3 regions of the Solidesulfovibrio fructosivorans JJ] genome follow, and region 3 is predicted to be linked to each of the others. Evidence: riboswitches for the same ligand, from Rfam matches in the RefSeq annotation. Region 3 holds a riboswitch; each other region holds the start of a gene.
The links. A riboswitch is a leader RNA that binds a small molecule or an ion and turns the genes downstream of it on or off. The one in region 3 is predicted to bind cobalamin.
Positions count from the first base shown of each region.

Region 1: linked by a shared signal. The riboswitch ahead of DESFRDRAFT_RS20410 (ribonucleoside triphosphate reductase) and the one ahead of metE (5-methyltetrahydropteroyltriglutamate--homocysteine S-methyltransferase) in region 3 are both predicted to bind cobalamin.
Region 2: linked by a shared signal. The riboswitch ahead of DESFRDRAFT_RS12425 (sirohydrochlorin cobaltochelatase) and the one ahead of metE (5-methyltetrahydropteroyltriglutamate--homocysteine S-methyltransferase) in region 3 are both predicted to bind cobalamin.

Region 1 covers NZ_AECZ01000066.1:325-5,375, forward strand. The annotation lists gene DESFRDRAFT_RS20395 (UbiX family flavin prenyltransferase) at 1-403, shown strand, start outside; gene DESFRDRAFT_RS20400 (bifunctional homocysteine S-methyltransferase/methylenetetrahydrofolate reductase) at 472-2,304, shown strand; gene DESFRDRAFT_RS21665 (hypothetical protein) at 2,572-2,835, shown strand; cobalamin riboswitch at 2,961-3,173, shown strand; gene DESFRDRAFT_RS20410 (ribonucleoside triphosphate reductase) at 3,315-5,051, shown strand, end outside.
Region 2 covers NZ_AECZ01000016.1:82,169-87,219, reverse strand. The annotation lists gene DESFRDRAFT_RS12430 (FecCD family ABC transporter permease) at 1-712, opposite strand, end outside; gene DESFRDRAFT_RS12425 (sirohydrochlorin cobaltochelatase) at 712-1,599, opposite strand; cobalamin riboswitch at 1,722-1,902, opposite strand; gene DESFRDRAFT_RS12420 (hypothetical protein) at 1,923-2,279, opposite strand; gene selB (selenocysteine-specific translation elongation factor) at 2,736-4,655, opposite strand; gene DESFRDRAFT_RS12410 (aminopeptidase) at 4,774-5,051, opposite strand, start outside.
Region 3 covers NZ_AECZ01000012.1:118,622-123,672, forward strand. The annotation lists gene DESFRDRAFT_RS10570 (outer membrane homotrimeric porin) at 1-582, shown strand, start outside; gene DESFRDRAFT_RS10575 (glutamine amidotransferase-related protein) at 655-2,139, shown strand; cobalamin riboswitch at 2,300-2,505, shown strand; gene metE (5-methyltetrahydropteroyltriglutamate--homocysteine S-methyltransferase) at 2,687-4,987, shown strand.

The DNA of each region.
Region 1 (5,051 bases), on a different contig from region 3:
GGCCCTGGCCGATGTGGTCCATGCCCACGACAATCTGGCGGCGGCGGTCTCAAGCGGCTCGTTTCCCGTGCACGGCATGGTGGTCGTGCCCTGCTCCATGAAGACATTGGCCCAGATCGCCCTGTCCCTGGGCGACAACCTCCTGGCCCGGGCCGCCGACGTGACCCTCAAGGAACGGCGCAAGCTGGTGCTGGTGCCGCGCGAAACGCCGCTGCACCTGGGACATCTGCGCCACATGACGGCCGTGACCGAAATGGGCGGCGTCATCCTGCCCCCGGCCCCGTCGTTCTACCACGACCCGCGCACCATCATGGACATCGTGGACCAGACCGTGGGCAAGATCCTGGACCAGCTCGGCATCGCCCACACCCTTTTCCACCGCTGGGACGGCCGCGAGGGTTGAGGCGGCAGGCGGGACGCCCGCGTTTTTCCCCAGCGCTTTTCCACGCATAATCCCAGGAAATCACTGCCATGCGACACGACCTTCTCACGACGTTGGCCAAGCGGCCGGTTCTTGCGGACGGGGCCATGGGCACGCAACTGCTGGCCAGGGGCGCCGCCCCGACGGCCTGCCTCGACGCCCTCAATCTGGATGCCCCCGAGATGGTCCGGTCCATCCACCTGGACTATCTGGCCGCCGGAGCCGAGGTCATCGAGACCAACACCTTCGGGGCCAACCGCAAGAAGCTGGAACGGTTCGAGCTGGCGGACAAGGTGCTGGAGATCAACCGCCAGGGCGCGGCCCTGGCCCGGGCCTGCGCCGGGGATGACGCCTGGGTGGCCGGGGCCATGGGGCCCCTCGGGCGCATGCGGGAAGAGGCCCCGGACCCGGCGGAAATCGCCGCCCTCTATGCCGAGCAGGCCAGGGCCCTGGCGGAAGGCGGCGCGGACCTGCTGTTGCTGGAGACGTTTTTCGATTTCGAGCTGCTGCGCCTCGCCCTGCACGCGGCCAAGTCCGCGACCTCCCTGCCCGTGGCGGCGCAATTCGTCTTCGGCGGCACGGGCCTGTCCTTGAGCGGACACACCATGGCCGAGTGCCTGCGGCTTCTGCGCCGGGAAGGCGCGGACATCGTCGGGCTCAACTGCGGCAGCGGCCCCCAAGGGGCGCTGGACATCCTGCGGGCGGCCGGCCCCCTCGAAGGACCGCTGTCCGTGTTTCCCAACGCCGGCTTCCCGGAACGGCGGGGCGACCGGCTGGTGTACCCCTCCTCCCCGGAATATTTCGCGAGCGTGCTCGTCCAATGCGCGGACCACGGGGCGCGGCTTTTGGGCGGCTGTTGCGGCACGGGCCCGGAGCATATCCGCGCCCTGGGACAGGCCCTGGCCCACCGCGCCGGGACAGCCCCCAGGCAGGCCGCCGTCGCGCCGGGACCGGACACGGCGGCGACAGGCCGGCAGCCCGGCAAGCCCCGGCCGTGCTTCCTCGACCGCGTGGGCAAGGGTCCCCTGTTCCTGGTGGAACTCGACCCGCCCAAGCACCTGGACGTGTCGGGGACCCTCGAAGGCGCGGCCAGCCTGGCCTCGGGCGGCGCGGACGCCATCACCATCGCGGAAAATCCCCTGGCCTCGCCCCGCCTGTCCAACATCGCCCTGGCCAACCTGATCCGCGCCCGCACCGACGTCGAGGTCATCGTCCATCTGACGGGTCGGGACCGCAACCTCATCGGCATGCAGTCGACCATCATGGGGCTGGCCTGCCTCGGGTTGGAAAACGTGCTGGCGATCACCGGCGACCCGCCGTCTTCCGGCGGCGAGGAACGCTTGTCCGGCGTCTACGACGTGCGTTCCTACGAACTGATCGGCATGCTCGACTGCTTCAACAAGGGCCAGGATCCCCAGGGCCGGGACATGCGGCTGCGGACCAATTTCCGCATCGGCGCGGCGTTCAATCCCAATACCCGCAACATGGCCATGCAGGTGCGCCGCATGCGGCGCAAGGCGGAGCTCGGAGCCGCCTATTTCCTGACCCAGCCCGTGTATTCGCGCGAGAAGGTCGATGCGATCCTGGAAGAGACGCGCGATTTCCCCTGCCCCATCTTTCTCGGCATCATGCCCCTGGCCAGCCTGCGCAACGCGGAATTCCTGCACAACGAATTTCCGGGCATTTCCATTCCCGAGGACGTGCGCGACCGCCTGCGCGCCGCCGGGGACGGCGAGGCCCGGGAAGGGTTGGAAATCGCCTGGGAGCTGATGGCCTACGCCCTGCCGCATTTCGCCGGCATCTACCTCATCCCGCCCTTCAACCGCCACGCCGTGGCCCTCGAACTCATCCGGCGGGCCCGGGGGGATGTCCCCGCATCCTGACAGCGCCTCGTTGCCGTCCCCTCCTTGCGACAGGCGGCCCATGCCGCGCCACTCGCGCACCGCGTCGCCGCAATCGGGAAATTACGGCCCATCCGTTGCTTCCCCGGCGAATATGGATAGTTGAAAAGCGTACGCATCCTCGTTTCATATCCGGGAGAAACGCATGGCCCGGAGAACGGGCGCGCCTTGTGCGAGGGAGGAAAAAAACATGCCGTCTAGGCGGGGACGGCGAAATGGTTCATGAAATAACAAAAGGAGGCAGCCATCATGCAAGGCGACCACGAACACCACCATGACCATACCCATGAGCATAGTCACGAACACGAGCACGAACACGAGCATCCCGGCATCGGCAAGCACACCCACAAGCATGTCCATGTCCACAGCCATGAGCATGCCCACGAGCACAAGCATCCCCACGAGCACGGCGCGGGGGAAGGCGTGCACGAACACCAGCATACCGGCGAGCACGGCCCTCACGACCATGTCCACCCGGACCACGAGCACGAGCCCCACACCCACGATCACTGAGTGACGCCGCGCCGACGACGGATTTTTTTTTCAAATCGCCCTGAAGCGCCGGGAGGGCACGGCCGGGGCCCGATAGCGGACGTTCGCGTCCCTCGGGGCCGGTTGACTCTCCCGGCCGCCCCCCCCTATACCATGGCAGCGCTGGTGCCCGTCCCCCCGGGACGGGCTGCAAAAGAGAACCCGGTGCAAGTCCGGGACTGCCCCGCAGCGGTAAGCGAAAACGACCTCCGCCACGAAGCACTGGGCCCCCCGGCCTGGGAAGCGGCGGACAGTAGGCACCCGGCCTGCCGGCCGCCATGTTCGCAAGTCCGAAGACCTGCCAGCGCCCGCCCGCGAAGCCTGTTCGCGGACGAACCGCCAGGGAGCCTCGAGGGAGGGGACCGGCCTCGCAGCGCATGGGGTGGCGCTTGCGGCCGCGCGTCTCTCCTCGGTTCCGTCTCGATGTCGCATAGGGGGAACGCGATGTCGCAGGGAATGCCATGCTGGAACCGATGACCAGTTCCGATCTTGCTTTCGACACCTTGGAGCAATCCGCCGAGCAGCCCGCATCGGCGCGCGTCGCCGTGGCCGTGCCCGCGCGCATCAAAAAGCGCGACGGCAAGGTCGTGCCCTTCGACGCGGATAAAATCTTTTCCGCCATCCGCCGGGCCGGCGCGGCCACCGGCGACTTCGACGAATCCGAAGCCCGGTTGCTCACGGCCCAGGCCGTCAAGGTGCTCTCCCACCGCTTCGCCGGCCAGATTCCGGATATCGAGCGCATTCAGGACGTGGTGGAACAGGCGCTGATCTCCGCCAACCACTTCCGCACCATGCGCGCCTATTCGGTCTACCGCGAACAACGGGCCAAGCTCCGCCACGACAAAAAGACCGTGGTGGACGTGGCCGCCTCCATCAACGAGTACCTCGACCGCCATGACTGGCGCGTGGCCGCCAACGCCAACCAGGGCTATTCGCTCGGCGGGCTGATTTTGAACGTCTCGGGCAAGGTGGTGGCCAATTATTGGCTCAGCCACGTCTATCCGCCGGAAGTGGGCGCCGCCCACCGCGAAGGCGACCTCCACATCCACGACCTGGACATGCTGGCCGGCTACTGCGCCGGCTGGTCGCTGCGCACGCTGCTGGAGGAAGGCTTAAACGGCGTGCCGGACAAGGTGGAGGCCGACCCGCCGCGCCACCTTTCCAGCGCCGTCGGACAGATCGTCAATTTTCTCGGCACGCTGCAAAACGAATGGGCCGGAGCCCAGGCCTTTTCCTCCTTCGACACCTACATGGCCCCGTTCGTGCGCAAGGACAAGCTCGACTACGCCGAGGTGCGCCAGTCCATCCAGGAGCTCATCTACAACCTGAACGTGCCGTCGCGCTGGGGCACCCAGACCCCCTTCACCAACCTGACCTTCGACTGGACCTGCCCGGACGACCTGGCCGGCCAGCATCCGCGCATCGGCGGCGAGGAGCTGGACTTCACCTACGGCGAGCTCCAAGCCGAAATGGATATGATCAACAGGGCCTACATCGACGTCATGACCGCCGGCGACGCCAAGGGACGGGTCTTCACCTTCCCCATCCCCACCTACAACATCACCAAGGATTTTCCCTGGGAGTCGCCCAACGTCGACATTCTCTTCGAGATGACGGCCAAGTACGGCCTGCCCTACTTCCAGAATTTCGTGAATTCCGACCTCGAGCCCAACATGGTGCGCTCCATGTGCTGCCGGCTCCAGCTCGACCTGCGCGAGCTTCTCAAACGCGGCAACGGCCTTTTCGGCAGCGCCGAGCAAACCGGCTCCGTGGGCGTGGTCACCATCAACTGCGCCCGGCTCGGCTACCGCCATCGCGGCGACGAAGCGGGACTTCTCGCGCGCCTCGACGCCCTGCTCGACATCGCCCGGGCCAGCCTCGAGATCAAGCGCAAGGAAATCTCGCGGCGCATGGACGCCGGGCTTTTCCCCTACACCAAGCGCTACCTGGGGTCGCTGCGCAACCACTTCTCCACCATCGGCGTCAACGGCATCAATGAAATGATCCGCAACTTCACGTCCGATGCCGAAAACATCACCACCCCGGCCGGCCACGCCCTGGCCGTGCGCCTGCTCGACCACGTGCGCGCGCGCATGACCGAGTTCCAGGAGCAGACCGGCCATCTCTACAACCTGGAAGCCACCCCGGCCGAAGGCACCACCTACCGGTTCGCCAAGGAGGACCGCAAACGCTTCCCC
Region 2 (5,051 bases), on a different contig from region 3:
GCGCCTGGGTTTCGCCCAGAAGCAGGATGTCGCACTCGCGGATATAGAGGCGAATGAGGAGCGCGCCAGCCAGAAAACAGGGCAGGAAAAGCGCCAGCTCGGCTTTGCCCCGTCCCTGGAAGCCGCCCATGATCCAAAAGACGATGCCGGCCACGGATTCCTCGTTGAGCGCCTTGGTGAGCGAGAGCAGGGCCGAAAGAAAGGTGGCGGCGATGATGCCGGCCAAAACCACCGTCTCCCGGCGCAACCCGCCGCAGGCCCGGGCCAGGGCCAGCACGAAGGCCAGGGCCGCGCCTCCTCCGGCCAGGGCGCAAAGCGGGGTGGCGATGACGCTTCCCGAGGCGGCGGCAAGCCCGAGCGTCAGGGACAGGGCCGCGCCGAAGGCCGCGCCGCCAGAGACGCCAAGGGTGAAGGGATCGGCCAGGGGATTTCGCAGCACTCCCTGGAACACCCCACCGGCCACGGCCAGGGCCGCGCCCACGCCGTAGGCCAGCACGCCCCGCCATAAGCGCAGGTCGAGCACCACGGCCGTGAGCGCCGGATCGGCCGGCGCGGTCACGGGCAGTCCCATGGCCCGGCCGAGGACAGCGGCCACCTGGCCCGGACCGGCCGGATAGGCCCCGGCCAGGCAGGCCGTCGCCAGGGCGGCCAGCCCGGCCAGAGCCGGGAGCAGGGCACGCGGTCCCGCGCCTTGTAAGCGGTTTCGGGGCATTATTTTCCGGGCAGGGCGTCCACGGTCTTTTTCAGGTGGTCCATCCAGATGGCGGCCACGGCGTCACGATCGCCGTTGCCCTGCATCTGGGGCGTCGCGGCGATGCCGGCGGCGGCGAGCTGCGAGGCCAGGGAGTCCTTTTCCTTGCCGGCCATGTCGTTGTGGGCATGGTCCCCGGCCACGGCGAACATGGGCATGAGCCAGGCCTTTTTGATGCCGCGCTTTTTGAGCTCCGCGATAAGGTCCTCGAAGCTCGGCGTGCCTTCGACCGTGGTCACGAAGGCATTGGGGTCGAGCTGCCACAGGGTGTATTGCAGGGCCGGGTAGGCCATGTTGGCCGGGTGGTCGGTGCCGTGGCCGACGAAGACGAGCGCCTCGCCGGGCTTGCGGTCCTTGGGGGCCGAAGCGAGGAGCGCCTTGGCCACGCGCGGGAAATCCTCCTTGGCGTAAAGCAGCGGGGCGCTGACGGACACGTGGGTCAGCCCCTTGGGCAGGCCGGAGAAGGCCTCGGCCAGACGCACGAGATCGTCGTATTCGTGGCCGGGAATGGTTTGCAGGGAGAAAAGGGCCACGTCGGTGACGCCCTTGTCGGGCAGCACGGCCAGGGCTTCGGCCGGGGAGGGCGGCACGGCCTTGCCTTGCTTGGCCAGCTTGTGGCGGATCATGGAGGCGGTGTAGCAAAGGGACACCGGCACGCCGGGATAGGCGGCCTTGACGCGCTCGACCATTTTCTGGATGGCCGGCGCGGCCTCGGGCACGGAAGTGCCGAAGGCGGCCACGACAATGGCCTTTTGGGGTTGCTTCTTGGCCTCATGGCCGGCCAGGGCCGGAGCGGCCATGGCCAGGCACAGCCACAATGCGAAAAGCGCTCGCGAAAAACGGAGCATGGGGAAAACCTCCACGGGCATGGAGGGCTCTTGATAAAAAAGGACGGCGGGAAGTCCCCGCGCTACGGGTCGACGTCCCGGTCCTTACGCCCGGCCGGCAAAAGCCCTCGTTGCCGACGGGTTGGCCTGTGATCGACCGGGCAGGTCTTCCGGCTCGTCCCATCGGCTCCGGCCTTCCCGGGAAGTTCTTCCCAGTGGCGCGCGAGGAAGCCGACTGTGGGGACATACGGCGGCGGGACCGCTCCCGAATTAAACGGGATTCCCTATTGAGCCCATGTGGGCACCCGATCGTTTCCGCGCAGTACCGGGGGCGGGTGCGGCTGTCAAGGATACGTCGGGGTGCGGGTCGGCTTGAGCACGCCCCGGTCGACCAGCGGCTTGAAGTCGGCCCGCTTGGTGAGCAGCGTGGGCACGTGGAGGCTCTCCAGGAGCTGGAGCAGGATCTGGATGGTGGTCGGGTTGGCCTTGTCCTCCATGACCACGATGGCCACGTCCTTGCCGACGGCGATTTTTTCGGCCACTTCCCAGGCCCCGGTGACGGGCCTGCCGCCGTCGAGGCTGTAGGTGTTGTCCTTGACGGTGATGACGCCGGCCATTGCCGTGGCGGCGCACAGGGCCATTGCCGTGAGCAGGGCCAGAAGGGCCGGGAACGGACGCGGCCGGCATGGGTATCTGGACATCACTTCTCTTTGGGGTTAAAGATTTTTTTCACGAAATACATCCGTCGGGGGAGGTTCACCGTGACATTCGATTTCTCCGGTCTCATCGTGCTGTTCGGCTTTATTTCCGTGTTCATCGCCCTTCGGGTCATCAAGGCGCAGCAGGAAGCCAAGCCCGAGGACCAGGACTGGTAGCACCGGCTTCTGGTCAGCCAGATTTTTCACGGCGGGCGGCTGCGGCTTCCCGCCGTTTTGCCGTTTTTCCCAAAAACCTTCCCAGCGATACCCTGGCCATCCGCGCCTTTTCCGGAGTTATTTCCCTTCTCCGCGCGGCAAGAGCGTTTCCCCTCTTCCGCGATGCCTCCGGTACCCCCCATATCCCCTTTGAAAGTTTTTGAAGGGGGTCCAGGGAGAAACTTTTTTCAAAAAGTTTCCCCCTAGCCGCCGGAGGCACTCCCCCTCCTCTTTCCCTTTTCCTTATTTCCCGCGCAACTGGCGCTTGTCGCCGACGCGCACGGTCACCTTTTCCTTGTCCAGGTATTCGAGCAGGGCGATGAGGAACTTGCGGGACAGGCCCGTCAGTTGCCGAAATTCCGCCGGCCCCATGTCCGTGGCCCCGGCGGCGTAGTAGGCGCGCACCTTCTCAATGAGCCCCGTTATGGCCTCGGCGCAGAAATACATGTTCTCCTGGGCCTTGACGAGGAGCCCTTCGTCTAAGAGCACCTTGTAGACGGGCTGGGCCTCTTTGAAGGTGAGGTCCAGGGGCTCCAGGATATCCTTGACGTTGGGCGGAGTGAGGCCGCCGGCGCGGTAGGCGGCCAGGAGCGTTTCGCGCAGCTTGGCCTGGTCCGAGGCGAGCGAGACCTTGTGGTCGGGCAGGCGCAGCACGTCCTGCTCGGTGGCGAGCTTGCCGGCACGAAGCTGCCGCTCGACCACGAAATGGAAAAGCTTGGGAGCAAGCGCCTTGCCCCAGGTGGAGGCCAGCTCACTGCGCGAAATGCCGAGTTTCAGCGGTTCGCGCTTGTGGTAGGCGGCCACGAAATCGGCAAGCGATCGCGTCAGGGCGGCGACGACGTCGCCGTGGACGAAATGGCGTCCTTCCTTGCCTTCGCGGTCGACAAGCGCTGCCGCGCCCTTGTCGCACAGCCCGGAAAGCGCCTTGTCCAGGGCCTTGGATTCGAGGTTGGTGAGCGTCATCAGCCGGGCGAAGCCCAGTCCCTCGGTGCCGGCCCGGGCCAGTCGCAGGGCGACGAGTTCCGGTCCCTCGGCCGTGGCCAGGGCGGCAAAGGTGGCGGCCGCGTCGGCGTCGAAGCGTTTGACCTTGCGGGCAAGGGGCGAAAGGATGCGTCCGCCGGCCATGGTGCGAAGCGGCGCGCCCGAGCGGATGACCACCCGGTCGCCGTAGACCCCGGCCAGGGGCTCGGGAAAGCGGATCTGGCACACGGCCGTCTCGCCGGGCTCCAGCTTGTCGCGGTCGAGCAGATGCACCCGGGCCAGGACTTCCCGCGTGCCGTGGTGGAAATGCACTTCGGTGCGGTGCTTGATGCCGCGCGGGGCCGAGGCCAGGCAGGAAAGCTCCACCTCCCAGGCGTTCTCAGGGAAAAGCGTGCCCGGCCGGGCCAGCACCTCGCCGCGCTCCACGTCCTCCACCTCGAGCCCGGCCAGGTTGACGGCCGTGCGCCGTCCGGCCGGCGAGACTTCCACGGGTTCGCCGTGGGATTGCAGGCTGCGGATTTTGCTGCGCTTGTCCGAGGGGAAAAGCCGCACCTCGTCGCCGACCGCGAACGTGCCGGCAATGAGCGTGCCCGTGACCACGGTGCCGTGGCCCTTGAGGGTGAAAACGCGGTCGATGGGGAGCCGGGCCAGATCGGAACGCCGCTTCGGCGCGAAATTGGCGGCCAGCTCGGCCAGGGCCCCGCGCAACTCGGGCAGGCCGGCCCCGGTGTGGGACGAGACGGGAAAAATGGGGGCGTCGGCCAGGAACGAGCCGGCAAGCGCCGCGCGCACGTCGTCCGTGACCATCTCCAGCCAGTCCGCGTCCACCATGTCCGCTTTGGTCAGGGCCACCACCCCGGCCGAAACGCCGAGCAGGGTGCAGATGTCCAGATGCTCGCGGGTCTGGGGCATGACGCCTTCGTCGGCGGCGATGACGAGCGTCACGAAATCGATGCCCGCCGCGCCGGCCACCATGTTTTTGACGAAGCGCTCATGCCCCGGCACGTCGATGATGCCGAGCCGCGCCCCGTCCGGCAGGTCCATGAAGGCGAAGCCCAACTCGATGGTGATGCCGCGCTTTTTCTCCTCGGCCAGCCGGTCGCAGTCGATGCCAGTGAGCGCCTTGATCAGCGTCGTCTTGCCGTGGTCGATGTGCCCGGCCGTCCCCATGATGACTGGCATGGATGGTGCGCTCCTTGGTTGGGGTGGTTGTGGAGAGGAGCCTCCGGCGGCCAGGAGGGGCCGCGGGCCCCTCCTGGACCACCCCATTTAAGGGAAAGCCCCCTGGACGAGGGAGCGATTAGCTCGAAAGAAAAGCCTTGTAAGCCAGCACGGCGGTGTAGACGTCGGCTTCGCTCGTGATCTCGAAGGGGCTGTGCATGCTGAGCACGGCCGGGCCGAAGTCGATGATGTCCATGCCGTAGACGGCCAGGAACTTGGCCACCGTGCCGCCGCCGCCGAGGTCCACCTTGCCGAGTTCGGCCATCTGCCAGGGAATGCCGGCGCCGTCGAGGAGGTTGCGCAGCCAGGCCACGTACTCCGGATGGGCGTCGTTGGCCCCGACCTTGCCCCGGTGCC
Region 3 (5,051 bases):
CGCTTCCACCGGCGCGGCTGGTTCGCGGACGCGGGACTGGAATATACCGGCTTTACCGCCTTTGCGCCGCAGTTGTTCGGCTGGTACGGCAGCGGCGAGGATTCCGGGCTGTCCGACGGCTCCGAGCGGCTGCCCGCCATCAACACGATATGGGGACCCGCGGGCTCGTTTCTTTTCAACGCCGACCAGTACCTGACCCAGGCCGCCATGAACACCACGCCCCAGGGCAGCATGGGTCTGGTCCTCAACTTCGCCCGCATCAGCGTTTTGCCCCGCCTGACCTCCCTGGTCGCCTTTTCCTACGCCACGGGCACCAGTTCGCCGGCGGGCCTGCGCAAGGCCGTGGCCCTGACGGGCGGCCCCGGCAGTTACGTGACCATGGGGCGGGATCTCGCCGAGGGGGAGCGGCTCTATTCCATCGCCTGGGAGCACGTGTACGCCCTGACCGACGCCCTGAACCTGATCGGCGAAACCGGCTGGGCCCATCCCGAAGGGTTCCACTCGAGCATCTGGGGACATCGTATGGTGCATCAGGCCGGCGACGCCTGGCAGGCGGCGCTTGGCATCATCTATACCTTTTAACGCGTGGCGCGCTCGGTCGTCTTGCGATGCGCCGCCACGGCCGGATGCTTTGCCGGCCCAAGGAGTGCCCGCATGAAAAGCCGGATGTTGCCTCCGCTCGTCCTCACCGTATGGATCGTCGGCCTGTCCTGCGCCGTGGCCCTGGCACAGTGTCCGATCAGCGCGCCGCGGCTCACCACGAACCCCAATTTCGATGTCGTCGTCACCCGCGTGGCGCCTGTTTTGTCCTTTAAAAACGCCACGGGCGGCCAGGGGAAACGCGTCTACGAAATCCAGCTCGCCCGCGACAAGGCGTTCGCGGTCGGCCGCCTCGACTACACGCTGCCGGAAAACCCCGAAGGCGTCAGCGCCCTGGCCATTTCCGAGCAAAAGCCCCTGGCGGATGGGACCCGCTGGTACTGGCGCGTGCGGGCCACGGACGAGAAGGGCGCGCACGGGCCCTGGGCGGTCAGCCGGTTTTCGGTGGATACGGCGAGCGACAAGGCCTTCATGGACCTGACCCGGGCCGTGCCCGTGAGCGTGAAGGTTTCGAGCGGCTCGGACCCGAAAAATCTCATCGACTATACCGACCAGGGCCTTTCCACCCAGTGGCGGGCCGCGCCTCCGGGTCCGGACAGGGCCTGGGTGGAGCTGGATCTGGGGCGGAGGCGGACCATAAGCCGCATCTGGATGCTGGCCGATTCCGGCAGCCGGGACGGCTGGCCGGTGGCCTTCCGCTGGCTGGCGAGCCCCGACGGCGTTGCCTGGAAGGAGGTCGTCAAGGTCACCGACGGCGATACCTACCGCTTCATTCTCGATGTCGACGGGGTTTCGGCCCGTTTCTGGCGGCTGGAGATCAGCGACTGGACCGGCTATGCCCCGGGCATAAACGAGCTGCTGCTGTATTCTCCGGGGCATCCTCCCGTGCCGAGCCCGCCGTCCGGGCCGTATGTCCTCGTCATCGGCAACCAGCACAACGGCGCGACGTTTACGGAGCTGGCCGCGCGCGTCCATGAGATGGTCCCGGAACTGGCGACCGTGACCGTGCCGTATTACGAAGCGAGCATGGCCCTGTACGAGGCGCTTGCGAAAAAGCCGGTGGCCATTTTGCTCAGCGGCAACAACGCCGACTACAACGACCTGCCCATGTTCGAATACAACGGCGAATTCGAGATCATTCGCGCCGCGCCGGTTCCCATCCTCGGCATTTGCGCCGGGCACCAGATGCTTTCCTTCGCCTCGGGCTACACCCGTGTGCGCTCCATGGGGCATTCCGACATTTCCGCCATGGAAAAGCCGGACCGGTACGCGGAGATCCGCACCCTCGTCGACGATCCACTGTTCAAGGGCCTGCCCCAGCCCTTCACCGCGCCGGAAGTGCACGGCTGGGCCGTGTACGACCTGCCGCCGGGGTTCGAAGTGGTGGCCGAGTCCACGTACATCCAGGCCGTGCGCGGCCGGGACGGACGTCTGTACGGAACGCAGTTCCACCCGGAGATCAAGGTTTCCTACAACCAGGCGGAAAATGTGCTGCGGCGCTTTCTGCGGGACGCCCTGTCGCGATCGCAACCGCGTTGATACAAGAAATACCGCCCCGTCTTGCGTGAACCTGTTCTCCTTTTTGAAAGTTTTTGGGAGGGGAGAGCGCGAGAGGGGGACACTTTTTTCAAAAAGGGTCCCCCTCTCGCATCTCCGTTTCTTCCCCTCCTCCTCATTGACAGGGGACTGGAATTGGGCCATTGACGGGCCGATTTGTGGTAAAGGACCTTTCGAGAAACGGAAGACGGTGCGAATCCGTCGCAGACGCGCTGCTGTGATCGGGGTTTGGCGGCGGTTCTCCACTGGGTCGGGCGAAAGCCGGCCTGGGAAGGAAGCCTCCGGATGCTGATGGTCCCTTTGGGGACCGCCCCGTAAGCCAGAAGACGCCTCGAATCGGTCGGTATCCAGGCCTCGCGACATGGGCCGGAGTGACCGTTGCGCCGGACGCGTTCGCGTTCCCGGATCGTCACCCGTGGCCCGTTCCCCGCATGTTGGGGACGGGTTTTTTTGTTGCGTGCCGTTTTTTGGTCATGCCGGCCGACGCCAACCGCCCGTGGACCACCCGGGCCAACAAGGAGCACGTTGCATGGTGACGCATTTGCTGGGATTTCCGCGCATGGGGCGGGGTCGGGAACTCAAGGCCGCCCTTGAAGCGTACTGGGCCGGCGGGATCGACGCCGCCGCCCTCGGGGAACGGACCGCCGCCTTGCGGCTTTCGCATTGGACGCTTGCGCGCGAGGCCGGCATCGACCTCGTGCCGGTCGGCGATTTTTCCCTCTACGACCACATGCTCGACATGGCCTGCCTGCTGGGTGCGGTGCCGGAGCGCTTCGGCCATGCCGGCGGGGAGGCGTCCCTCGACACCTTTTTCGCCATGGCCCGGGGCGTCCAGGACGGAACGCGCGACGTGGCGGCCATGGAGATGACCAAGTGGTTCGACACCAACTACCACTACATCGTGCCGGAGTTCACGCCGGGGCAGCGTCTTGCCGTGGTCGGGTCGAAAATCTTCGACGAGGCGCGCCAGGCCGCCCAGGCCGGGTTCGCGGCCAAGGCCGTGCTGCCCGGGCCTTTCACCTTTCTCATGCTCGGCAAGAGCGTTTCTCCCGGCTTCGACCGCTTTTCGCTGCTCCCGGACCTGCTTGAGGCCTACCGGGACATCCTCGGCCGCCTGGGCGCGCTGTGCCCCTGGATCGAACTCGACGAGCCCATCCTGGCCCAGGACCCGCCCGAAGCCCTGGCCGGGCCGTTTAAGGAGGCGTACGGCGATCTGGCCAGGGCCGCCGGTCCGGCGAAGGTGATGCTCGCCACCTACTTCGGCGGCATCGCCCACAACCTGTCCTGGGTGGAAGGGCTGCCCCTCGGCGCGCTCCATATCGACTGCGTGCGCGACCCGACCCAGATCGCCTTGGTCGCCAAGGCGCTGTCCCCGGAGACCGCCTTGTCGCTGGGGCTCGTGGACGGGCGCAACATCTGGCGCGTGGACGCGGCCGCCGCCCTGGCGCGCATCGAGCTCGCGGCGGACCACGTCGGGGCGAAGCGCCTCATGCTCGCGCCGTCGTGTTCGCTGCTGCATTGCCCGGTGGACCTCGAGGCGGAAAGCGCCCTCGACCCGACCATTCGCAGTTGGATGGCCTTTGCCGTGCAGAAATGCCGCGAGGTGCGCCTGCTGGCCGATGCCGCCGCGCCCGGCGGGCCTGAGCGTTCGGAGGTGGCCGCCGCCCTGGCCGCCAACCGGGCCGCCTGGGAAAGCCGGCGGGAAAGCGGGGTCGCGACCGACGCGGCCGTGCGCCATCGGGTGGAGGCCATCACCGTGGACATGTTCCACCGGCCGGCTCCGTACAAGGAACGCGCCGGATTGCAGGCGGCCGCCCTTTCCCTGCCGCCCGTCCCCACCACCACCATCGGCTCCTTCCCCCAGACGCCGGAGATCCGGCAGGCCCGGCGGCGCGCCAAAACCGGCGAGATGGACGCCGCCGCCTACGAAACATTCCTCAAGGAGACCATCGCCGACGTGGTGGCCCGGCAGGAGGCGCTCGGCCTCGACGTGCTGGTGCACGGCGAACCCGAACGAAACGACATGGTGGAGTATTTCGGCGAGCGGCTCGCCGGCTTCTGCTTCACGAAAAACGGCTGGGTGCAAAGCTACGGCGCGCGTTGCGTCAAGCCGCCGGTCATCTACGGCGACGTGTCGCGCCCCGGCCCCATGACCGTGGACTGGTCGACCTATGCCGCGTCCCTCACCAAGAAGCCCATGAAGGGCATGCTCACCGGCCCGGCGACCATCCTGTGCTGGAGCTTCGTGCGCGACGACCAGCCCCGCGAGACCACGCGCCGGCAGATCGCCCTGGCCATGCGCGACGAGGTGGCGGATCTGGAGCGGGCCGGGTTGCGCGTGATCCAGATCGACGAGCCGGCCCTGCGCGAGGGGCTGCCGCTGCGGCGCAAGGACTGGGAGATGGCCCTGGCCCTGGCCGTGGACGATTTCCGGCTGACCGCCGCCGTGGCCAAACCGGAAACGCAGATCCACACCCACATGTGCTACGCGGAATTCAACGACATCGTGCCGTCCATCGCCGCCATGGACGCCGACGTCATCAGCATCGAGGCCAGCCGCAGCCGCATGGAGCTTCTGACCGCCTTCGCGGACTTCCAATATCCCAACGAGATCGGTCCCGGGCTCTACGACATCCACAGCCCGCGTGTGCCGTCGGTCGAGGAGATGGAAGCGCTGCTCAAACGCGCGGCCGAGGTCATCCCGCCCGAACGGCTGTGGGCCAACCCTGATTGCGGGCTCAAGACCCGGGCCTGGCCGGAAGTCTCGGCCGCCCTGGCCAATATGGTGGAAGCAGCCCGCCGCGTCCGCGCGGTGTTGTTGAAGAGGTAAAGAGCCTCCGGCGGCCAGGGGGAAACTTTTTGAAAAAAGTTTCCCCCTGGACCCCCTTCAAAAA